DNA from 2 places in the Lactiplantibacillus sp. C232 genome. Region 2 is predicted to be linked to the other one. Evidence: a T-box and tRNA genes for the amino acid it is inferred to sense, from the RefSeq annotation. Region 2 holds a T-box; the other holds one or more tRNA genes.
The links. A T-box is a leader RNA that pairs with one kind of tRNA and senses whether it is charged. The one in region 2 lies ahead of tyrS (tyrosine--tRNA ligase), so its partner is inferred to be a tRNA-Tyr.

Region 1: it encodes a tRNA-Tyr, which carries the amino acid that the T-box ahead of tyrS (tyrosine--tRNA ligase) is inferred to sense. The anticodon was not compared.

The regions. Positions count from the first base shown of each region.
Region 1 is NZ_JAMSKZ010000016.1:1,418-12,126, reverse strand. Features, by position in the region: gene MZO41_RS13285 (WecB/TagA/CpsF family glycosyltransferase) at 1-302, shown strand, start outside; gene MZO41_RS13280 (GntR family transcriptional regulator) at 472-1,173, opposite strand; gene nagA (N-acetylglucosamine-6-phosphate deacetylase) at 1,197-2,333, opposite strand; gene proC (pyrroline-5-carboxylate reductase) at 2,412-3,203, opposite strand; gene pnuC (nicotinamide riboside transporter PnuC) at 3,564-4,385, shown strand; gene MZO41_RS13260 (SLC13 family permease) at 4,578-5,684, shown strand; gene MZO41_RS13255 (metallophosphoesterase) at 5,843-6,685, opposite strand; gene MZO41_RS13250 (cupin domain-containing protein) at 6,720-7,055, opposite strand; gene MZO41_RS13245 (cupin domain-containing protein) at 7,086-7,403, opposite strand; gene MZO41_RS13240 (hypothetical protein) at 7,784-8,242, opposite strand; tRNA gene MZO41_RS13235 (tRNA-Gln) at 8,563-8,634, opposite strand; tRNA gene MZO41_RS13230 (tRNA-Tyr) at 8,644-8,726, opposite strand; gene MZO41_RS13225 (metallophosphoesterase) at 8,802-9,644, opposite strand; gene MZO41_RS13220 (peptide MFS transporter) at 9,699-10,709, opposite strand, start outside.
Region 2 is NZ_JAMSKZ010000009.1:533-11,241, forward strand. Features, by position in the region: gene MZO41_RS09590 (ECF transporter S component) at 34-549, opposite strand; gene tyrS (tyrosine--tRNA ligase) at 684-1,940, opposite strand; T-box leader at 1,994-2,188, opposite strand; gene MZO41_RS09600 (hypothetical protein) at 2,365-3,030, opposite strand; gene MZO41_RS09605 (GH25 family lysozyme) at 3,130-4,428, opposite strand; gene MZO41_RS09610 (C39 family peptidase) at 4,903-5,673, opposite strand; gene MZO41_RS09615 (YueI family protein) at 6,259-6,762, shown strand; gene MZO41_RS09620 (hypothetical protein) at 7,141-7,314, opposite strand; gene MZO41_RS09625 (DUF554 domain-containing protein) at 7,695-8,372, opposite strand; gene MZO41_RS09630 (MerR family transcriptional regulator) at 8,468-9,283, opposite strand; gene MZO41_RS09635 (cation:dicarboxylate symporter family transporter) at 9,479-10,709, opposite strand, start outside.

The DNA of each region.
Region 1 (10,709 bases), on a different contig from region 2:
AAACCGTTGTCGACCAAATCGTGGCCGCGCAACCCGATATGGTCTTCGTAGCCACTGGTTTTCCTAAGCAGGAATTTTTCATCGCCGAACACCGCCAACGCCTCGATGCGCTCTGGATGGGTGTCGGGGGTAGCTTCGACGTAATTGCAGGCGCGGTTAAGCGGGCGCCGTTATTTTGGCAAAAACACCACGTTGAATGGCTCTACCGTCTGATTCAAGAACCAAGTCGTTTCAAGCGGATGCTCGTGTTACCCCGCTACTTGCGGTTAGTTAAAAAAATAGCGCGCCAGCAAGCCCATTAACTGGCAATCATTACCAGTTATAAGCCACTGCGTTACGATGACAATTGCTTTTGTGCGTGTACCCAGTCTTCAGTCATAAATCCAAAAATAGCTCACCTAGAATAACATCCTAGGTGAGCTATTTTTGGTATCACCACTCTAATCAGGTGCCCAGCACCCGACTGACTGGTTATTTTTCAAGATAAAACTCAAACCGGTTACCAACGTACTGGGTCCGCACGTATTCAAACGGTTCGCCGGTTTGCAAATACGAAATCTGCCGTAACCGTAGCAACGCATCGCCACGCCGGACTGACAAGTATTCTGCGATACGCTCAGAAGCAGACATCGCCGAAACCGTCTGTTGAGCCTTACCAGGCACTAAACTTGCCTTTTCTTCCAACGTCCGATACAACGAACTCGTAATTTCGTCCTTGGTGAACTGCTTGACGAGTCGTTCTGGAACTGTTGCGACCTCAAAACAAATTGGCACATCATCACCATAGCGAATTCGTTCCATCCGTAGAACTTGTTCGTTGGCGCCTAACGCCAACTTTTCGCTCTCAGATAGCGACGGGCTCGTCACGTGATATGAAATCGTCTTACTTGATGGGACCTTACCCTGGGCCAGCATTAGATCAGTAAAACTGGTGACACCGGACATTTTTTCTTGGACCTTCTGATTCGCGACAAACGTGCCGGCACCGACTCGCCGCTCTAATATTCCTTCGTCAACCAATGTCTGGATTGCTTGTCGAAGGGTCATCCGACTAACATCGAACTGTGTAGCCAGCTCCCGCTCAGACGGAATCCGGTCACCAACGGCCCACCGACCTGCTTCAATCGCCTGCTTAATTTGGTTGTGGATTTGAATATAAATTGGCGAACTCATGGTACTCATCCCTTACTTCTAATTTATTTAGCTGCTTTTTTACCGTAGCTATATGTTGCGACTAAATCTTGATTGCCATCTAAGATGTTGATATCAGCATCTTTACCGGCTTCCAATGTTCCTTTCTTAGTCAACCCAAATTCACGTGCTTGGTTGACAGAAGCCATCTTAACCGCTTCAGCAATGCCGCAACCGGTGAACTTCTGAATATTCTTGAAGGCATTAATGAATGTCAGGACAGAACCAGCCAAGTTACCTTCTTCAAGACGTGCTTGACCATCCTTAACAATCACTTTTTGACCACCTAATTCACTGATACCGTCGGGTTCACCCTTGGCACGCATTGAATCAGTCACCAATTCGATCCGGTCAACGCCCTTTTGTTCGTAAGCGAGCTTGATCATGTCAGGCACGATATGGAACCCATCACAGATCAATTCACAGTACATGTTGTTTTCAAGCATGGCATGACCAGTAACACCTGGTTCACGGTGCTTGAATTCACGTTGCGCGTTGTATAAATGCGTCACGTGAGTTGCTTTACTTGCTAATAATTGTTCACGAGTCGCGTTACTGTGGCCCACTGAAGGCACAATGCCATTTTCCAAGCAGTACTTTTCAAATTCACGCGAACCAGGATCTTCCGGCGCGTAAGTAATCAACTTAACCCGACCACCCGACAACTTGTTCCAGTTGTCTAATAAGTCAACGTTAGGATTCTTAATGTACTTTTCAGGTTGGGCACCCTTAAACGTCGCCGAAATGAATGGGCCTTCCAAATGAACCCCTTGGATAACCGGATTTTCATCGGCGGCCTTGTTAATACCGGCCATCGAATGATCTAAGTTTTCGTTGGATTGCGTCATGGTCGTACAGAAGTATGACGTAATACCTTCGCGGGCAACCATATCATTAACCATTTCGTTAATTTCAGCTGGATTCCCGTCCATTGAATCAAAACTATAACCACCATGGCTATGAACATCAATGAAGCCCGGTACAATCGTTTTGCCACTCACAAATTCGATATCATCATCGGGTTGGGCCACGTAGTCATCCATTGGACCAACCGCTTCAATTTCCTTACCGAAACGAATGTAGCCGTCATCGATCTTTTCTAGACCAGTATAAATGATGGCATGTTTTAACACTTTGCTCATGAACAATTCCTCCTTGGATTTATCTGGTTTAATTATAATCGGTATAGACCAAACTTGCAACCACCAGCACCAAGTAATTTAAGATTCGCCAAGTTCCTTCGCAATCGTCGCATCAATTCCCTTCACCACTGCGGTCATAAAGCCGGCCTCTTCCATGGCCAGTAATCCAGCAACCGTCGTGCCACCAGGTGAAGAAACTTGATCGATCAGGTCAAACGGAATTTTATCAGAAGCTAAAACATTCTGCGCACTGCCCAGCGTGGCCTGCGCCGCAATCTTAGTCGCTGCATCCTTGCTCAAACCGTGCTTGACGCCTGCGCGGGCCATCGCGTCAATAAAGAAATAGATGTAGGCCGGCGAACTACCTGCTAAGGCTGAAAAAGTTGGAAAATCTTTCTCAGCGATGGCACTCGTGGCACCAATCGCATCGAATAATTGTTGCCCAGCCGCATATTGCTCTGGTGTTAAGGCATCATTACCAACCAACGCCGTCATCCCGGCACCAATCGCCACGTTCACATTCGGCATGATTCTCAGAACGGGGAGATCAGGGACAACCGTGGCATAATCGGCCAAACTCAATCCTGATACCATTGTAATAACCCACTTGCCCGTTAAAGCTGCTTGAACTTCTTTTAATGCGGCCAACGCAATGTTCGGCTTAACTGCCAAAACGATAACGTCAGCAGCTTGTGCCACGGCCAAATTAGTGTCACAGGCCTGTAGCCCATTTTTTTGCGCATAAGGTTGATAACTCGCAGCATGGGCACTGTGAATATAAATATCTGCTGGGACGACCGCTTGTTGTTTTAACCACCCATCAATAATCGCGCGGCCCATGTTACCGGCACCAATGAATCCGATTTTCATCCGTAAAACGCTCCTCTGACTTATAATTTATATCATTAACCACTAACCGATTAACGGCTAGGCAGGATTAAACAGACATTCCCGCTTACTCTTCTACTATACCAATATTTGTGAAACTGTGGGTAATTAATCACTTTTTTCAGCTCAACTTTCACTATCAACAAATAAATATCACGAGCCACTCTATTAAGGTGATTGCTTATCAATACTGAAACCAATTGATTAATCTATTAATAATCGGCCTTCAATATGCGCGAAGCTCGTTGACAGGTCTGCTTGAACAAGCTAATGTAAACAGCAATCAAACACAGCGTTGCTTCCGAACACGGCTGTCTAAAAACAACTAAGGAGTGTTTCACTATGAACCAGAACAACCATTTCCGACTCACCTTATCAACCCTGCTGCAACAATGCCAGCAAGACATCACTAGTCTGCCCACGGCCATGCGCGCCGTCTTCAGCTGGCAACGGGGACTTAATGAATTAAAGACGCTTCGCCGCACCACTAAGTTGATGATGAGCACGATGCTAATCGTGACCATCATTGGTTTTATTCTGGGCCGCGATTACAGCCTACATGGCTGGATTGGCCTATTGACCGGGATTATGGTCGTGATTAACTTAATTCTGGTTGATCAAGGGCGACTGACGAACTATAGTTGGGGCATTATTGCCTGTGCGGCTTGGCTGACTACGGCCATCACCAATCGGCTGATTGGTGACATTGCGTCGCAATCATTTTACCTTATCATGCAATTTGTCGGCATCACCGTCTGGCATCGTAAAATGGCAGCGCAACCCGATGCCAGCGAACTGACTGGTCGTAAATTGAGCAAATTAGCCGGTTGTTCCTGGTTCGCGTTAGCCATACTCGTCTACGCCATTGTCTTACACTTTAGTAAACAACTTAACGGTAACCAAATCTACCTGGACGCGACCCTGTTACCACTTGGGATTGTCGGTAGTGTCCTCATGGTCAACGGTTATCGTTCCCAATGGGTTGCGTGGATCACACTCGACGTGATTAACGTTATTATCTGGTTCAACCAATTAAAAGGCTTCAGTCCTGCAGCCGCCTCAATGTTAGCATTGCAACTAGTGATGCTCGCTAACGCGTTATATGGTGCCTACTTGTGGTTCTTCGGTCAAAACACTCAGCAAGATAAACTAGATACACATTAAGCAAGCTAACTGGCAATCAAAACCAAGCACTAATCGCTTCAAAGTTAAACACATAACTTTGAAGCGATTTTTTATTTGGGTTACCGTTCGGGTGGCTACATCCTTATCTGAAAAATGTCTATCAGTTTACATTTAGCGACGAGTTTGTTTAAGTTAGAACTAATTAACTGACTATTGAGGGGGACGTTTACCATGGTGACAGTCGTTCGTCGCACACTTCACGATAAAATCTTTATTATTGCATTAATTTGTGCTGGTTTAAGTTTGTTCATCGGGACACCCCAACTGACGGCAATTAATTGGGCTACGATTGGCACCTTATTTGCACTCATGATCAGTGTTCAATTACTTCGCGCGATGCATTTGCTTGATACTTTAAGGGACTGGCTCTTAGTTAAATCACACGATACCCGTCAAATGTGTCAATTATTCATCTTACTGGCCTTTGGTGGCTCAATGATTTTAACTAACGACGTTGCGATCCTAACGTTAATTCCAATCTTTCTCACACTCGCCCGGCGGCAGCACCTGGCCATTGCCTACCCAGCGACTTTAATTATCATGGCAGCCAATCTTGGTAGCGCGTTTACGCCCATTGGCAATCCCCAAAATTTATTTTTGGTCACGTTCTATCACGTTAATCTATTCACGTTTTTTAAATTATCGACCCCGTTAATGCTTGCTAGTCTAGCTTTATTAGTTGCCTTAAGCTGGCGGTTACCTCGGTTGCCGCTAACTGTAACACCAACCAAATCTACGCCCATTTCTCGCAGTCAAATCGGGCTTGCGGGCGGCCTGCTCAGTTTCATTATGCTTGGCATTTTTAATTTGGTGCCCATTTCACTAGTTATTATCGGAACGATTGTCGTAGGCCTCATGATTAACCGACGCGTCTTTCAGTACGTCGATTACGCACTACTCTTAACCTTTATCTGCTTCTTCATCTTCGTTAGCGCCATCAGTCATAATCCCGCAATAACGCATTGGCTCAACCAATTGACTCAGACAGCCCCCAGTGTCTATATTACTGGACTAATTACTAGCCAAGTCATCAGCAATGTTCCAGCCGCCATCTTACTAGCGAATTTCACGCCCCATTTATCAGCGCTATTTTTAGGCGTCAATATCGGCGGTCTGGGGTCATTGGTGGCCTCACTAGCAAATCTGCTTGCCTTAAAACAATTGTTGCCCTTCAATGATGAACAACCACTCCACCATTTTTTGATCGTGTTTACGGCCCTCAATGGACTTGGCCTGTTCATTTTAGGCCTTGGTGGCTGGTTCTATTTACAACTATAATTCAGTTACGCTGAGTAACAATTCAGTGAGAACTTGCAAACCAATCAACTTGAAATAGTGCGAAAACCAGTAACTAGCGTGACATCATAAAAGGAGCAGTCTCAATATCATGTGAGCCTGCTCCTTTTACGTTCTATCTCTGAGATGTTTAGTGATACTTAGTGCGCCTGATCCACCAACATGGCCGGAGTGACGATTTGCTGACCATCGTAGCGGTGACCCTTGATCACGCGTTTCGCCCTGACAAATTCACCATCGACCGTCAGCGTTAACGCACAAATTCCACCATCAAACAGGCCTGAACGACTGCCTGCATCAATTAGATATCGTGGAACGTCTTGCGCATCTGCCTGCATCTTTAAATAACCAGTGTGTGAACCAGTCAAGGTCTGCACCGGCGTATGACCAGTAATGATGACTTTATTGAATAAGTTCCGATGCCAACGGTGACTGCCAGTCGTGAAGTCATCATAATAGTCATCCCGAATCCACAGTAGGTCAGTCGTTGTTTGTTGTGTTAATGGGTATTGCCAGTTAACACCCGCGTGCATAGCCAGTAACCGACCATGTTGCCACATCAGCGGCAAATGTGCTAAGAAATCAGTATCCGGCTTTAATAGCGCACCATTTAATGCCCGCCGAACATGATTGGGATTGGAGGAGTAAATCCCTAATTTGCGCCAGGTCCGGTGACCACCGTTCAACACCCAAGTTGCGGTGGCATTGTCATCACCATGAGCTGTCCGTAGCCAAAATTCATCATGATTGCCTAGTAAAGCCACATCGCCGTATTCCCGTACCCGTTTTCTAACCATCGTCAGTACTTTTAGCGGCGCCAACGGAGCTGACTCGGTGGCATGACCAAAATAGCGTGCCGCCGTACCATCAATATAATCGCCCAAGAAAATCAAGCGCGTCGCGGTAACTTCAGGATCGGCTAATAAAACTGCCAGATCATCCGCGGCACTATGAATATCACCAATAAACGTATACAGCGGCATATTACTCCCTCCGTCTCATCGATAACCACGTGCATTAGTCGGGTTTAACGACCACCAATAACATCTGAAATCCTTGAACGGCATATAACGCGTGCCGGGCATCCTTAGGAATCACGATCGATTGTCCCGCAGTTAAATGATAAATGGTGCCTTCAACCGTAATTTCCGCTTCTCCACTTAAAATATTGACCATCGCATCGCCCTGGGCAGAATGGCCGCCAATCTCTTGGTCGGTTGCGACTGAAAATAGCGTCATACTTAAATCATCCCGTTGAACCAGTGTCCGGCTATTAACTTGATCATCATCCAGTGGAATTTGTTCAGTTAAATTGAGGACCTTAGCATGATCAATTTTGTTAATTAAACTCATTTGAATTCCTCCGCATCTCGCTATTAAGGCCTATTTCGTTTCTAATTGAATAAACTGGCACGGCTGCTCAGCGACCAACGTATGGACCGTATGAGCTGGCACCACTAACATCTCGCCCGCATGCACTTCTTGGTCGGTCTCCGTCGCCAAACGGACGGTCAAAGTACCATCAACAACCTCAAATAAGCGGGTCAGCGTGGATTGTTCAGCACTAATACTTTCACCCGCCGCCATTGCGTACATCGCAAACGGCAGTTCAATCCCTAATTTTCGAGCAAATGATTTACTAGTAATTGCATGCTCCCGGTAAGTCATCGTGGTTTTTAAATCAATTTTAGTTACCGCCATTTCAAATCCTCCTTGGTCATCATCATGGTCGCTTACGTTATTCATGATGGTATGGTTCCCTAAATTAAGCTTAACGCTAACAAACTCAATTTTCGAGGTTCGATTGAATAAACATCTTATAATTCTGAATAACTGACTACTAGTCATATACTTAATAACCACGTCATCTCTGGCAGGTAAATGCCTTTGCATCCAGATATGGGCCATGCAAAAAGCTGTCCAAGCGTCATTGCGACGCTGAACAGTCTGCTGTTACTACATTTGATAACAGTTCTGTGGAAAATTTGATTTATTCAGTCAACTAGTTGGGGCTGGTAGTGGGACAACTAAGGCTACGTAGCCTCTTCAACCAAATCTCATAGATCAAGTTCCAATACGACTTATTTTCGATAATAAGCCTTGGCCCAGCAGTTGCGACGCTCCCGACACCACTGTTCAAAAGTACCTACAAACATTTGGACATCTTGCGCAGGAATTAGTTCTTCCGTTCGCTGCATGTGCACAATATCAGATATCACCGGATCAAAAGTATACGTAACAACCAGATGTTGTGGGATTCTTCGAATAATCCCACCGTTACGAGTAATCTCTAATCGCATCGTCTCCAGCTCAAGTTGAACTTGCGAATAAGTCTCTCTGGAGCAATAATCGACAACATCATACTGCTCATAACATCGTTTATACCAGGCATGCGAATTAGCCGGCAAAACATCAAATTCACCACGATTCATACGATTTCGAACAGCACGGTTAGCGCGCTTCTTTCCATAACCCATATGTGCTTTAAAAATTGGTGTGCTTTTATAAGAACGACTCATAATAATTGTGATGGCCGTCATGACGCGTTAACTAGTACGTATTTTTAAAATTAACAATGCCAGCCATTAACCTCTTCCGTGTACTTACGGAATAAATAAATTCATTGACCAGACCTCCTATCCCATCTGGATCGTGCCCCAAATAGAATACTAAAACATATCACATTATTATTGATGATGGCAAATAAACAGACCGAGACAAAAAAATCCACTTCGTGAAGAATCCGTTACGCATTCTTCACGAAGTGGCACTACCCGCCGATATTAAGATAAATTTAAGCCAATAAAAAAGTCGTTACATCAAGATCCTAAGACCTGATTAACGACGAAAGGCGTAACAATTGGGCTAGCTGGGTTCGAACCAGCGCATCACGGGATCAAAACCCGTTGCCTTACCACTTGGCTATAGCCCAATAATGAAATGGAGGGGAGTGGATTCGAACCACCGAACCCGAAGGAGCGGATTTACAGTCCGCCGCGTTTAGCCAGACTTCGCTACCCCTCCGTAAATCATTCAACTATATTAGAATACATAATTTTGAATAAAAAATCAAGACTTTTTTCAAAGTTTTTTCAGTTTTTATTTCAAATCCAGAATTTGCGTATCTTGATACCACTCCGCCATAAAATTATTGGCTTGCCATTCATTGATACGCTTGAGTCCATAGCCCACTGCTTGGTCATAATAGGTGGTCTGACCAAACACCCGCGGTTGCGGATGGACGTGCAAATGACCAAATAAAACGTGCGCCACGTTAAACTGCTCCAACAGTTGTCCTAACCGGGGCGTTCCCATTAACGCGTTAGCCATATTCCAAAACCGATTATCATCAGAAAAACGCAAATAATCGATCCGGGGAACAAAGTGCGTCATAAAAATAACTTGCTTGTGATCCACAGCAGCCAAGTTAAGCTGCGCTTTTACTTGGTTGAGCATTAAATCAGTCCGCTCCTGATCGCTCATCGGCTGTTTAATAGCCCGGTCGATCCAAAACGCATTCTTCCAGTGTAAGAAGTCGGCCGCAGTCGTATCAGGGACCTGGGCAGCATACTGATAGTCATACCACCCATTATGTCCAATCACGCGCCAATCTGTACCAGAAATATCGATATACCGGTTATGCAGGTAGCCATCAAAATGCCCTGTTTCAAGCTCGTCAAACGAAATGCCATGGACCATGTCATGATTACCCGCAATCCAGTAAACACGCGTCTGTGCGCCTAATAGGGCCTGTAAATCGACGACAAACTGCTGACTACGCTGAAAGTCATTAAAAAGATCGCCAGCAATCAAATAAATCTGAACACCATTCTGTAAAAGATAGGTCGCCTGAGATCGCATCATCGCAGTCGCATCCACTCGATTAACATCAAAATGATTATCACTACTGAAAGCAATTCGTACGATGGTCAACCCCTCCAAAACAAAAAAGATATGCTACCACTAAGATAACATATCTTCGAGTAAATATTCAATTTAGCGAATGCCTTGCATCGACCGTTTAATCATTGGCACCATCATAAAGAGGATAATCCCTAAAACGACACTAACAATCCCGGTAATCGCAAAATATGGCACTTCGGTTTGCGTCGAGTAGAAACGGACAATCTGTGCATTAAGCGCACTACCAACCGAATCAGTTAGGAACCACATACTCATCATCTGAGAAGCAAAAGCCTTTGGTGCAAGCTTGGTGGTAACTGATAAACCAATTGGTGAAATCAACATTTCAGCAATTTCAACGACTGCCCAACTGGCAACTAACCACCATGGACTAACCTTCCCTGCAGTTCCAAAGAGCGCTCCAGGTACAGCCATCACTAGGTAAGAAGCCCCAGCGAATAGCAACCCAATCGCAAATTTAGTTGGTGAACTAGGTTGTTTTTTACCCCACTTAGTCCACAACCACACGAATGGTGTTGTATAAATCATGATGAACAATGGGTTTAGCATTTGGAAATCAGAAGCAGCTAGATGGGTAAAACCAAGATCCAAATTAACCCGATTAGCTGCAAATAACGCAAGTACGGACGAACCCTGTTCTTCAATTGCCCAGAATAAAGCAGCGGCAATAAACAATGGGATATAAGCCCGAACACGTGAACGTTCTGTTGCATTAGTCTTGTCAGACGTTAACATCAAAATAAAGTAAACGATTGGTGTCAAGATAACAAGCGTACTAATTAAACTAATAACATTTGCTAACGTAAGAGCATTCATTAATTGCATTAATAGTAGAATCAACCCAATCCCAACGATTCCTAAGATTGTCCACCGCATGATTTTTTTCAAATCACCGGGTTCTAATGGATCAGTTGGATAGAGGCTAGCAGAACTTAAATTCTTCTTACCATCAAAGTAGTATTGCAATAGACCAAAGAACATCCCAATCGCAGCTAAGGAGAAGCCTAAGTGGAAGTTAACATTTAAGCCGATCCGACCAACTAAGGCTGGTGCAACCAATGAACCTAAGTTAATCCCGAAGAC
Region 2 (10,709 bases):
ACGAACGCTTATCTTAAGCCAGCACATCTAATTTTAAAAATTCAAATGACGTTTAACGATTGGTCGAATTCCCGCAACAATTGGGAATGCCAAGATACCACCAACCACAGCTTGAACTAAATTAGTCGGTACACCAACCAATCCAGTTGCCATCGTATACAACAGCGAATCTGACAAAAAGTATCCGACCACCATCACCACTACCGCAGTAATTATCGCTGCAATCTGTCGACCATGTGATTTGCTAGCACCAAGATATCCTGCTATTCCGCCCTCTAAACCATGAACGAGTAGTGAGAAAAACATATACTGTGGATACCCTAGCAATAAATCTAGTAATAGTCCGCTAGCACCGCCAACAATGACCCCACCACGCCAGCCAAAAATCAGTGCTGCAATAAATATTCCCGCATCACATAAGTTAATATAACCGTGTGTCATCGGGATTGGGATATGGAAAAAGATAGAAATAACAACATTAAGTGCGATCAACATCCCCAGGATTGCAATCGTCCGTGTATTAAATTTAACCCCCACCAAAACTTTCATCTCCTCAATTGATTTTCATCTGGCAATGATCACGCATTATTAATGTGACCTAAGTAAATTTTACACCAGTTCTTACTTGTAATAATAATAAAAAGACTGGGCCACAACGGGTCCAGTCCACCTGCTAAATTAACTTACTTAACATGTGCCAAGAAGTAACGTTTCTTACCACGACGTACAATGACAAATTTACCATTAAAGGCTGCGGACGGATCAATCTCGGCCTCGACATCCGTCACCTTTTCACCATTGATTCGAATCGCACCGTTTTTAATATCTTCACGTGCTTGACGCCGAGAAGGTTCGAATTTCGTAGCATCAACCAGCCACAAGACAATGTTTTGCTTTTCAGCTGAGACGTCTGCTGATGGCACACCCTTGAAACCTTGTTCAATTTCGTCCGCCGTTAAACTTTGAACATCACCAGTAAACAACGCCTTAGTAATATTTTCAGCTTCAACTACCGCCTGCTTGCCATGAACAAATTCCGTGACTTCTTCAGCTAAGCGCCGTTGTGCTTCCCGTTTTTCAGGTGCAGTCTTCACCGTTTCGGCCAATCGATCGATTTCTTCATGACTTAAGAACGTGAAGTACTTGAGGTATTTGACGACGTCTCGATCATCCTGGTTGATCCAGAATTGATAGAATTCATACGGTGATGTCCGTTCAGGGTTTAACCATACGGCCCCACCAGCAGTCTTACCAAACTTAGTCCCATCCGCCTTCAACAATAATGGAATTGTTAATCCGTAAGCCTTAGCGTCATTGCCTTCTAAGCGGTGGATCAAATCGGTCCCCGCGGTGATATTGCCCCACTGATCAGCCCCACCAATCTGGAGTTGCACGTGTTCAGCACGGTACAAGTGTAAGAAGTCAACTGATTGTAAGATTTGGTATGTGAATTCAGTGTATGAAATGCCCACTTCCAACCGGCTTGCAACAACTTCCTTGTTCAGCATCGTGTTCACACTGAACAACTTACCATAATCGCGTAAGAAATCTAGTAATGAAATTTTTGATAACCAATCGTAGTTATTCACAATCGAAAAGTTTTCGTCATGACCAAACAACTTGTACATCTGAGCACTTAAGCCATCCTGATTATGCTTCACTTGATCCATGGTCTGTAACTTACGTTCTGAGTTCTTACCAGATGGATCACCGATAGCACCCGTCCCACCACCAACTACAACGTAGGGATGATGACCAGCCAATTGGAATCGTTTGAGAATCATGAAAGGAATCAAATGCCCAATATGCATACTATCCCCGGTTGGATCAATCCCACAGTATAGTGAGACTGATTGGTTTTCGGTAAGTTCCTTTAACCCGGCCTCATCCGTTTGTTGGTTAATGGCACCACGCCATTTTAAATCATCGATAATGTTCATGTTAGTCCTCCTCGTTATTGTCGCTGGACAAAAAAACTCGCCCCTGTCATCAAAACAGGGACGAGTTTTCCGCGTTACCACCCAAGTTATCACCAAATGTGATCGCTCATTGATTAGTAACGGATATCATCCGGCCAATGGCAGTTCACGTTATGTAATTCATCTTTGACCACAGCTCGGTTCGCACCACCCACCGAGTCGCTAGACTGTTGGGTCAACGACTACTAATTAACGATCACTACTTTTTAATTATTACCTAACATCATAAGCACTCCACTGCCAAAAGTCAATCCTATTTTCGGTCAAAACATCGCATTAAACCCACTAATCTAACCATAGTGTCTGGCTTGTGAATGCGGTTGACGTCGACACAGTGATATAACCAGACTACTGGCACTCATTTATTGAGCTCCCAGGTAAAAACTTAATCTTTAGCATCCGCCGCAATTTTGATAACGGTATTGGCTTGCTGGCCTTGAACCTTAGCAACCTGTTTGCCATTTTGCCATTGAACTGAGTTTGCCTGTCCGTTTTGTGGGGTATCGTACACGGTAACGGCACCACTCGTGACATTTTTACTCGTCAAATCTTGCTTTTGAATCTGATTATTGACCTGATTAGCAAACTTGGTTGGATTACCAGCAACGTCCTGTGTATTGGCAATCGTTGTCACTGACCAACTACCCGTGTTCCAATGAACATACACTTTGCCCATCGTCCCTTGAACCGTTGCCGCTGTACCTGAATTAAGTGTCGTACGCTGACCCTGCGTATTCGCTAAGTAATCGACTTGGCTGCTGGCATCACTTTTCGTATTGTAGTTCGTCTGTTGATACGTCGCAGTCGTCGAACTAGTCCCAGCTTTGGCGTACTTCACCCGGTAGTTTCCCTTGGTCCCACTTGCACTGATGGCCTTGACTGTTTGATTGGTTGCCTTGACGGTCGTAGGCGCTGCCGTCTGACTAACCAAACTAACACTGTCTGAAGCCGCGTGTAATACATTCGTTACTGAAGGTACGGCAACAATTCCGACCACCAACATCCCAGTTGCAGTGGCGATTCCTAATTGAATTTTGCGCTTAAAGTTCATGAAAAATATCCTCCTAATTTCTACAACAAATGACCGATTTTACTTAACCATAATTACCTTTTCTACCATGATAATGAGAACTGAGCGACAGCCATGCAATCAGCTAAGTCCTCGCTTGTCCCGAGAAGTGTTATGTACGGGACGTATTTGTGTTCGTTGCCGACGTGGTGCACGACGAATCGTCGACCCTCGCCGCTGCACCGTTACTCGTAGTGTGTGGCGTCGGGATTGCCTGTTTCTCGTTACTCGCTGCCTCAGTGACGGTTGACGTCGCGTAAGTCGCTGCCGCGTTCGCCCTTTTGAACGAGCCACTGGTTTTGTTCGAATACTCTTACCGGGCCGCCGAAGTTTAGTTGCTTTGGACGTATTCAGTTTAAACTGTGTTCCTGTACGTCGCGTCGCTTTAAGTTTTATCACTTTGGGCTGAGTCGCTCGGCGTCGAATGACGCGATGCTGAGTTATTTTGCCATGATGGCTGTTAACACTGATCGTTTGCAATGACCGCCGTTTGACGCGCACCACGGTCTGCGAACGCGACTTATTGCTTACCGCTTTCTGCTGCACCGGCCGAGTCTTCACAGCTGGCTGAACTGCTGGCCTCTTAATGGCGACAACTGCTTGGCCCGCCCGTCCATGCTGTTGATTGTGGGCCGGCATAGTCAAATGGCGATCGTGCATAACTTTCAGTCTTGGTTGAGCTTTAATCACAACACTGGGTGCGCCATGGGCCGTCCCCAACCACCACGAAACGGGATGAACACTAGTAATGACCCGACTATTATCAACCGGTGCCGCTAGCCCAGCTAAATGATAGCGATTGGTATACTGCCATAACGCCGCCGAAATGATTGGTGGGTTGGGCGTTAGCGCACCAATCCACTGGGCATCAAACCGTTGCCGCGCTTGGTTGGCATACGTCAGTGCGAACGAAGCATACGAATAGAAGATCAGTTTTTTGTTAGTCAATGCGCGCATTTCACGATACCAAGCCGCAACTGCCGCATTAGTTGATCCTGAACGTACCGTATTAACTTCAAAATCCAAAGCATAAAAACGCGCAGCTTTATTGGAGCGCGCATAAAACGCTTGGGCTTCACGGCGCGCGCTAGCGGCATCCGTAAATTGCGAAAAATCATACTCACCAAATGGAATCCCATAACGAACATATAATGCCGTATTATTCGCTGCGTCCCGGTCAACATAATTTAAACCATACTGACGATGATTGATCACAAATAGCACTTGCGACTTCATCGCCTGCACCTGACTTGGGCTGAGCTGTCCTTGCCACTCGGAAATATCGACCACCGCGTGTCCCTGTGCTTGAACCGTAATTTGCATGCCAAGTGTGGCGACCACCGCCATTCCAACTAACCAACTGAGCCTTTTAATCCCCATCATGCGGTCCCTCTCCCCATACTGTGCTCCGCAATTAAAAAAATTATCATCATAAGTTGTTGGTGATTCCCACAATCATCAACAACTAAACTATCAAGGACAGTTTATGACATACCCATAACTTTAACATTCTTATACTACCAATAATAGGCCATTTTTAATGGGCTGGGGCGTCAATTCGATTTCAATTCAGTTACAGCTTGTTAACAAAGCGCCGCCCCTTTATGGTTAATATTATGAACAACTCTGGAAAGGCTGATATTTGAATTACAGTTTGGTTACAATCATGATATTGTTAGCAGTTTCTCACCCGCTTTCCGGTGCCCGAACTACCCATACCACGGGATATTACAACCGTTTCATTCGAAAATACCGCCACAAAAAAAACAACTAACCCTCATCAAGATTTTGGCTCATCTTGACCAAGATTAGTTGCTTAAACTAATTGGTTCACAATAGCATGTTGTTAACTAACTAATGTGGTAACGTCAGAACAATGGCTTGCTTGCCCATCTGATTATAAGCAGCCTCAAAATTCTTCCAGCTGACTGCCTGCTGTTTTTCTCCGTACGGATTGTTAATATAAATCAACTTTTTAGTCCGGTTAAAACCAACAATGACCACGCTGTGCATATCATAAGTCACTTTAACGGATCCCTGTGGTGTCTGCCAAGTCTGCATCGTGCTGACTGGTGCAAACGAAGCCGTCGTAATCGTCCAAACGGGCCGTCCTTGTTCTAACTGTTCAATCACAGTATCAAAGTTTGCCCCCGTTAAGTCCTTCACCTGACTAGTCTCAGTTTTCGCCAATTTATAGATTGGCTTATGATAGGCACCTAACCCAGGATCGTTACCAGTAATATCCCCAACAAACCCATACTCTGGATTTCCGTGTTCGCCGTCACTATAAGTGAGTGGCACACTCGTAATCTTTGCCGCTAATTCATTTTTAGTGACATTGATATGCGCATAATTCATCAACATCGTCAACGATGTGACTTCACAACCATTGTATAAACGTGGTGTTGTCATTTGATTCACTAGCGGGACGTCCAACTTGACCTGATTGACCGATTTGGGCTTCGTTTGGGAACTAGACTTAGCTGCATCCGTTTGTTTAGTTGTAAACGATGCATCAATCCAGTCAGAAACTTGTGTGCTTGTAAATCCAATGACCCCCAAAAGCACCATGGCAATTATGATCAGCGTCCAGGACCGGCGCCGTTTCCGTAAATGTCTTGGCATTTGTTACCATCCGTTTCTCTTTTAATTTGATTGACTACTTTACTAACATACTATGTAGTATCATACCATGGACGAATCAATAATACACCTTTACAATCTTAAAAAAAAGGCTTGTATAATCAGCCGTAAGTCAATGCTGACAAGGATTAAGGTTAGCCTGGTTAATCATTAAGCAACACACTGCTTTAATCAGTTTATTGATATATTAGTAACCTTATTATCAATTTGTTGAATTAGCCCTGACCGTTACTTAGATTATAATTGAGATTATCTGGCCGAGGCTGGCTTTTCCCAAAATGGCCTTGAATATTCGTTATTTGCCGATGAAGTCAACTTTCCTAATTCTGGGCACCTTCGTTATTTTATGAAGTACCAAGTCCTTGTTTTCAAAACTGTATTAAATTGGCCCCGGCAAATCCGTTGCGTCCTTAGATTATCTGTCATCCGTTTCAAGCCTAGTGGCATCCAAAGATTTGGCTTCTAATCAGCTTTAGAAAATTTTATGTTGATTAAAGCGCTTTCTTTATTACAATAGTAGTAAAAGCAGTTAAATCTTATGGTTAATTGTGAAAGGACCTGACCGGCATGGCTAATTCTGAAGACCAAATGGATAAACACTTACAATCCGCAATATTCGGGGCCCCCGTACTACATCCGGATGAACAACACCGTAACCTTGGCACGTTTCACGAACGAATCGATGTGGGCATTACTTTCACCCAAGCACTCATGCGTGACTACTCAACCGAACTAAAAAGTGAAATGGCGGCCCATCCTGATTACCAGTTACTCTTACATGGCTTACTAGATGAAGACATCCTGAATCGCTACGTTAAACTAGCCAACCAGCAGCACATCAGGTTTGCGATTCGAAATGACCTCATGTACCAGCACACACCTACGAGCCTCGCCATCGCCCTAGTCGCCAACTGTGCCATCACGCCACCGACAATCGATATCGATGAACGTTTTCCCGTTCCGCCACTTAACACAACTACCGATTGGTCGCACGACGTCCTCATCGATCACATTCACCGTCATCTGGAACGCAATCGTCAACTCTTCAGCATCAAACACCACTTAATCTAACCGGTGTCTTACTTTGACATCTATTGTGCGTGTTGCGTGAATTATGGTTAAAACGGACTGTTTTTTAAATCAAAAGTAACCAGCTTAGGCCCGCTGAAAAAAAGTCGAGTAAGCGTAAAATTGCTTAGTTGGCGCGTCCTAGACCGGCTTCCAGGCATTTCTGCCAATTGCTGGAACGCGGTGGACACAGATTTAAGCCGCAAACCACGTCTTAAATACTGGTCTTCCACTAACCAAGCAAAGGACGCTTGCTAAGTGGAATTTCACCGCTGAGCATTGGCCGAAATGCCTTCCAGTCGGGATAGTGTTCGAATGGCGGACATGTGCGGACCCAACTTTTGGTGAATTCGTCATTGTTTTTCATAAACAATAACTTTGTCAATCAACTGTCAGACTGAAAGTGATATTGAGATAGCTCACTAATCCTGAATTGGTATAGTAAGATGTAATCTCTCGACAAAGTGCTAATGCACCTAACATTTTGTTTGAAGTTCCAGTATCAAAATAGCCAACGATAGATTGTGCTAAGTTCGGTGGTCGTTCATCAGCCATTCGAGCGGCTTCCCGGCTGGAGGGGCTGGGGGACAATGCTCAGTAGCCAAATTATTCTTAGTCGGAAGTGATTTCCTTCCGGCTTAGAATAAGACTCGTATTTGAGATGACGCGGGTTGGGCGTTAGCTCAAATCGACGTCGGCTGCGTTCCAGCAATTGGCACCCAGCCCCGGAGGTCGGCATAGGACGCGCACCGGCTGACGGAAAACAATCCAGTTAAACAGTCCGTTTTAACCATATTTAATGCCAATCTCTCAAATCGATGCATTATACACAAAGCCACCAACTTAAAATGATCAGCTTTCACTGATTGTCCTAAGTTGGTGGCTTTTACTTTATCAATCAAAAGACTTAATTGACTTCACCATTGGCCCACTAGTTAAAATAATTGCATCACGCTAATTACGATTGGTGGCACTAGCAAGGCTGGTAATAGGTTCAACGTACTGAATTGCTTGATTTTCAACATGCCTAAGCCGGATGCTAGAATCAAGATACCACCAACAATGGTAATTTCATTCAGTAACGCTGCACTCAATGCACCTTTCAAAATTAATGCTAAAACATACAGGCTCCCCTGCCAACAAAACAAGACGCCCGCCGCAATCGCGATGCCAAATCCGAAAGTGGATGCTAATACGATCGACGTGATGCCATCTAACATGCCATTCGTAAACAAAAAGGTGTAATCATGCTTTAAGGCTGCCTCAATCGGCCCCAAAATCGATAACGATCCAATACAGTACAGTAACACCGCAGTCGCTAGGCCTTCCGCTAAGTTGCCACCCGCCAAACGGCCCACCCAGCGGTCAAAATGCCCTTGAATATCCAAAGCTTGACCAATTAATCCACCAATCGCCAAGCTCACAATAAAAAGCACCGGGTACTTACTCTGCGGCATCCGTTGCACGACCGCATTAATGCCGATGACACAAGCCGCTAGCCCTAGTGCTTGTAATAATATCGCATGGTAAGCTGGCTTGATTCCTTTTTTAAAGATACTGCCGACCAAGCAACCAGCTAAAATCATGCTCGTATTAAAAATCGTCCCAATCATATCGCCACTCCTAATCAATAGCTTAATCTCTAGCGCTTATTTCAATTTAAAATAATTAATTATCATTTAGTATAAAGTCTAAAGTTACTTGAGGGTCAAGTCTTGATTGGTAATTGTATCTGCGTCACCGACTGTGCAACCTGATCTGTAATCCCATAATCAATCAGTGCTGTCTCAATAGCTGTTCCCGCCACGTGCCAGCCGCGAGCACGACAATCCGCTAACAATTGTCGATACTGCATCGGGGCATCCAAATGAGTGCCGTGAAAAATCCGCTGCGCATAGCTACCAGCTGCCAAGTGTTCTTGATGGGGTGGCACCGTATCACCCGGTTCAAATAATAAACAAATTCCCGCATAGCGGTCAAAATGTCCGGCTTGGATGGCTTGCTGGTCGAGCATCAGCGCAACCTTGCCGAGAAAGATTTCGTTCGTCGCGCCGGTCTGTGCGCGTAGCTTAGCAATAACAAGTTCAATATCATCTTGAGGGCGATAAGGCTGACGTAAAGCCACCATCGCTCTTTCAGGTAACGTCACGCATTCAGTCACATCAAAATTGGCACTTTGGGCCGTTTTAATCTGGGCCAAGCGTGTATTGATCCGTTGTTGTACCGCCGTTAATAATCGCAATTGCGCCTCAACCTGCTGCTGTTGGGTCGTTAACATACTCGTCAGCTTGGACAGTTCACGGGCCGCAAAAAAATCGGCAATCGTAGCCAATGGTAAGCCGAGTGCTCGCAAATATTTAATGGTACTCAACCGTTCGAACTGAGGCGTCCCATAATATCGGTAGTGACTATGCGGATTGACTCGTGCCGGCGTCAATAACCCAATCTCGTCATAATAGCGTAAAGTCGCCACTGGGATATCAAATAACTGTGCGAGTTGCCCAATCGAAAAATCAGTTGTCATCCGATCGCCATCCTCCCCTATAGGTCTTATCATAACTTAATCGCTGAAGTAATTGCTGTAACCAGAATAAGATATCATAAAAAAAGTTGCATTTCAGAAATTAATTTCTGAAATACAACTTTTGGGCCTATCAATCATCAGTGATCATCGCCATCGCATTATTAATGCAGAACTAACTGACAGAGCTGTTAGCAATTATTTCGTAATTGCGCGCGCATGCCCCGCCCGAATCTCAGCTAAATACTGATCACTTTTGGCCGTATCAAATTCATGTTCTGACTTACCGATAATTACCGCAGCTAATGAATTGCCGACCACGTTAACCACGGTTCGTCCCATGTCAACTAGCCGGTCGATTCCCGCAATAAAAGCGAGTCCTTGTACTGGCACGCCAATCGTTGAAATCGTCGCCAATAAGACAACAAACGAAGCCCCCGGCACACCAGCAATCCCCTTTGACGTAATCATAAGTACAATCAATAAAGTGATCTGCTGGCTGAGTGACAGGTGAATCCCATAAGCCTGAGCTAAGAAAAGCGCCGCTAACGATTGATAAATTGCGGAGCCATCCAAGTTAAACGTATACCCAGTTGGGATCACAAATGAGACAATTCCTTCACTAACACCGTATTTCCCCATCTTATCGATAATGCGGGGCAGGGCCGCTTCAGAACTCGCCGTTGAAAAGCCAAGCACCATTTCATCACGAATGACCCGTAGTAGGTGCCAAATATTTAAACCGAATAACTTACCAACAATGCCCATCACAACCACAATAAAGATTGCCATGGTAATATAAGCAAGAATAATGAAATAGCCTAACGGGGCCAGCGCCTTCAAGCCCATTTCAGCGACCGTGACCCCAATTAAGGCACAGACGCCAATCGGAGCCGTGTGCATGACCCAGTTCGTCACTTTGAACATAGCTTCGGCGACAGCGTTCATAAAGTCCAGAATGATTTTGCCTTGTTCGCCAATAGCCGCCGTCCCTAAACCAAAGAAAACGGCAAAAAAGATGACTGGAATCATGTCACCAGCTGACAATGATTTAAAGACGTTAGTCGGGATAATGCCCATGACCGTCGACCAAATACCATTGTGTGAGACCGTCTTAGCGGTTTGCACATACTGACTAATATTCGACGCATGTAGTTGATGAATATCGATATAGTCACCAGGATGAAAAATGTTACCCATTAACAACCCTAAGGCGATCGCAATCGTCGTCATGATTTCGAAATAGATAATGGTTTTACCACCAATCCGACCTAACTTTTTGAGGTCGCCCATATTAGCAATCCCGGTAATCAGACATGCCACCACGATTGGTAAAACGATCATTTGAATCAGACTGATGAACATCGTCCCGATGTTTTGCATCGCAGTAATTGCCGTTTTATTGCCATAAAAGACGACCCCTAATACA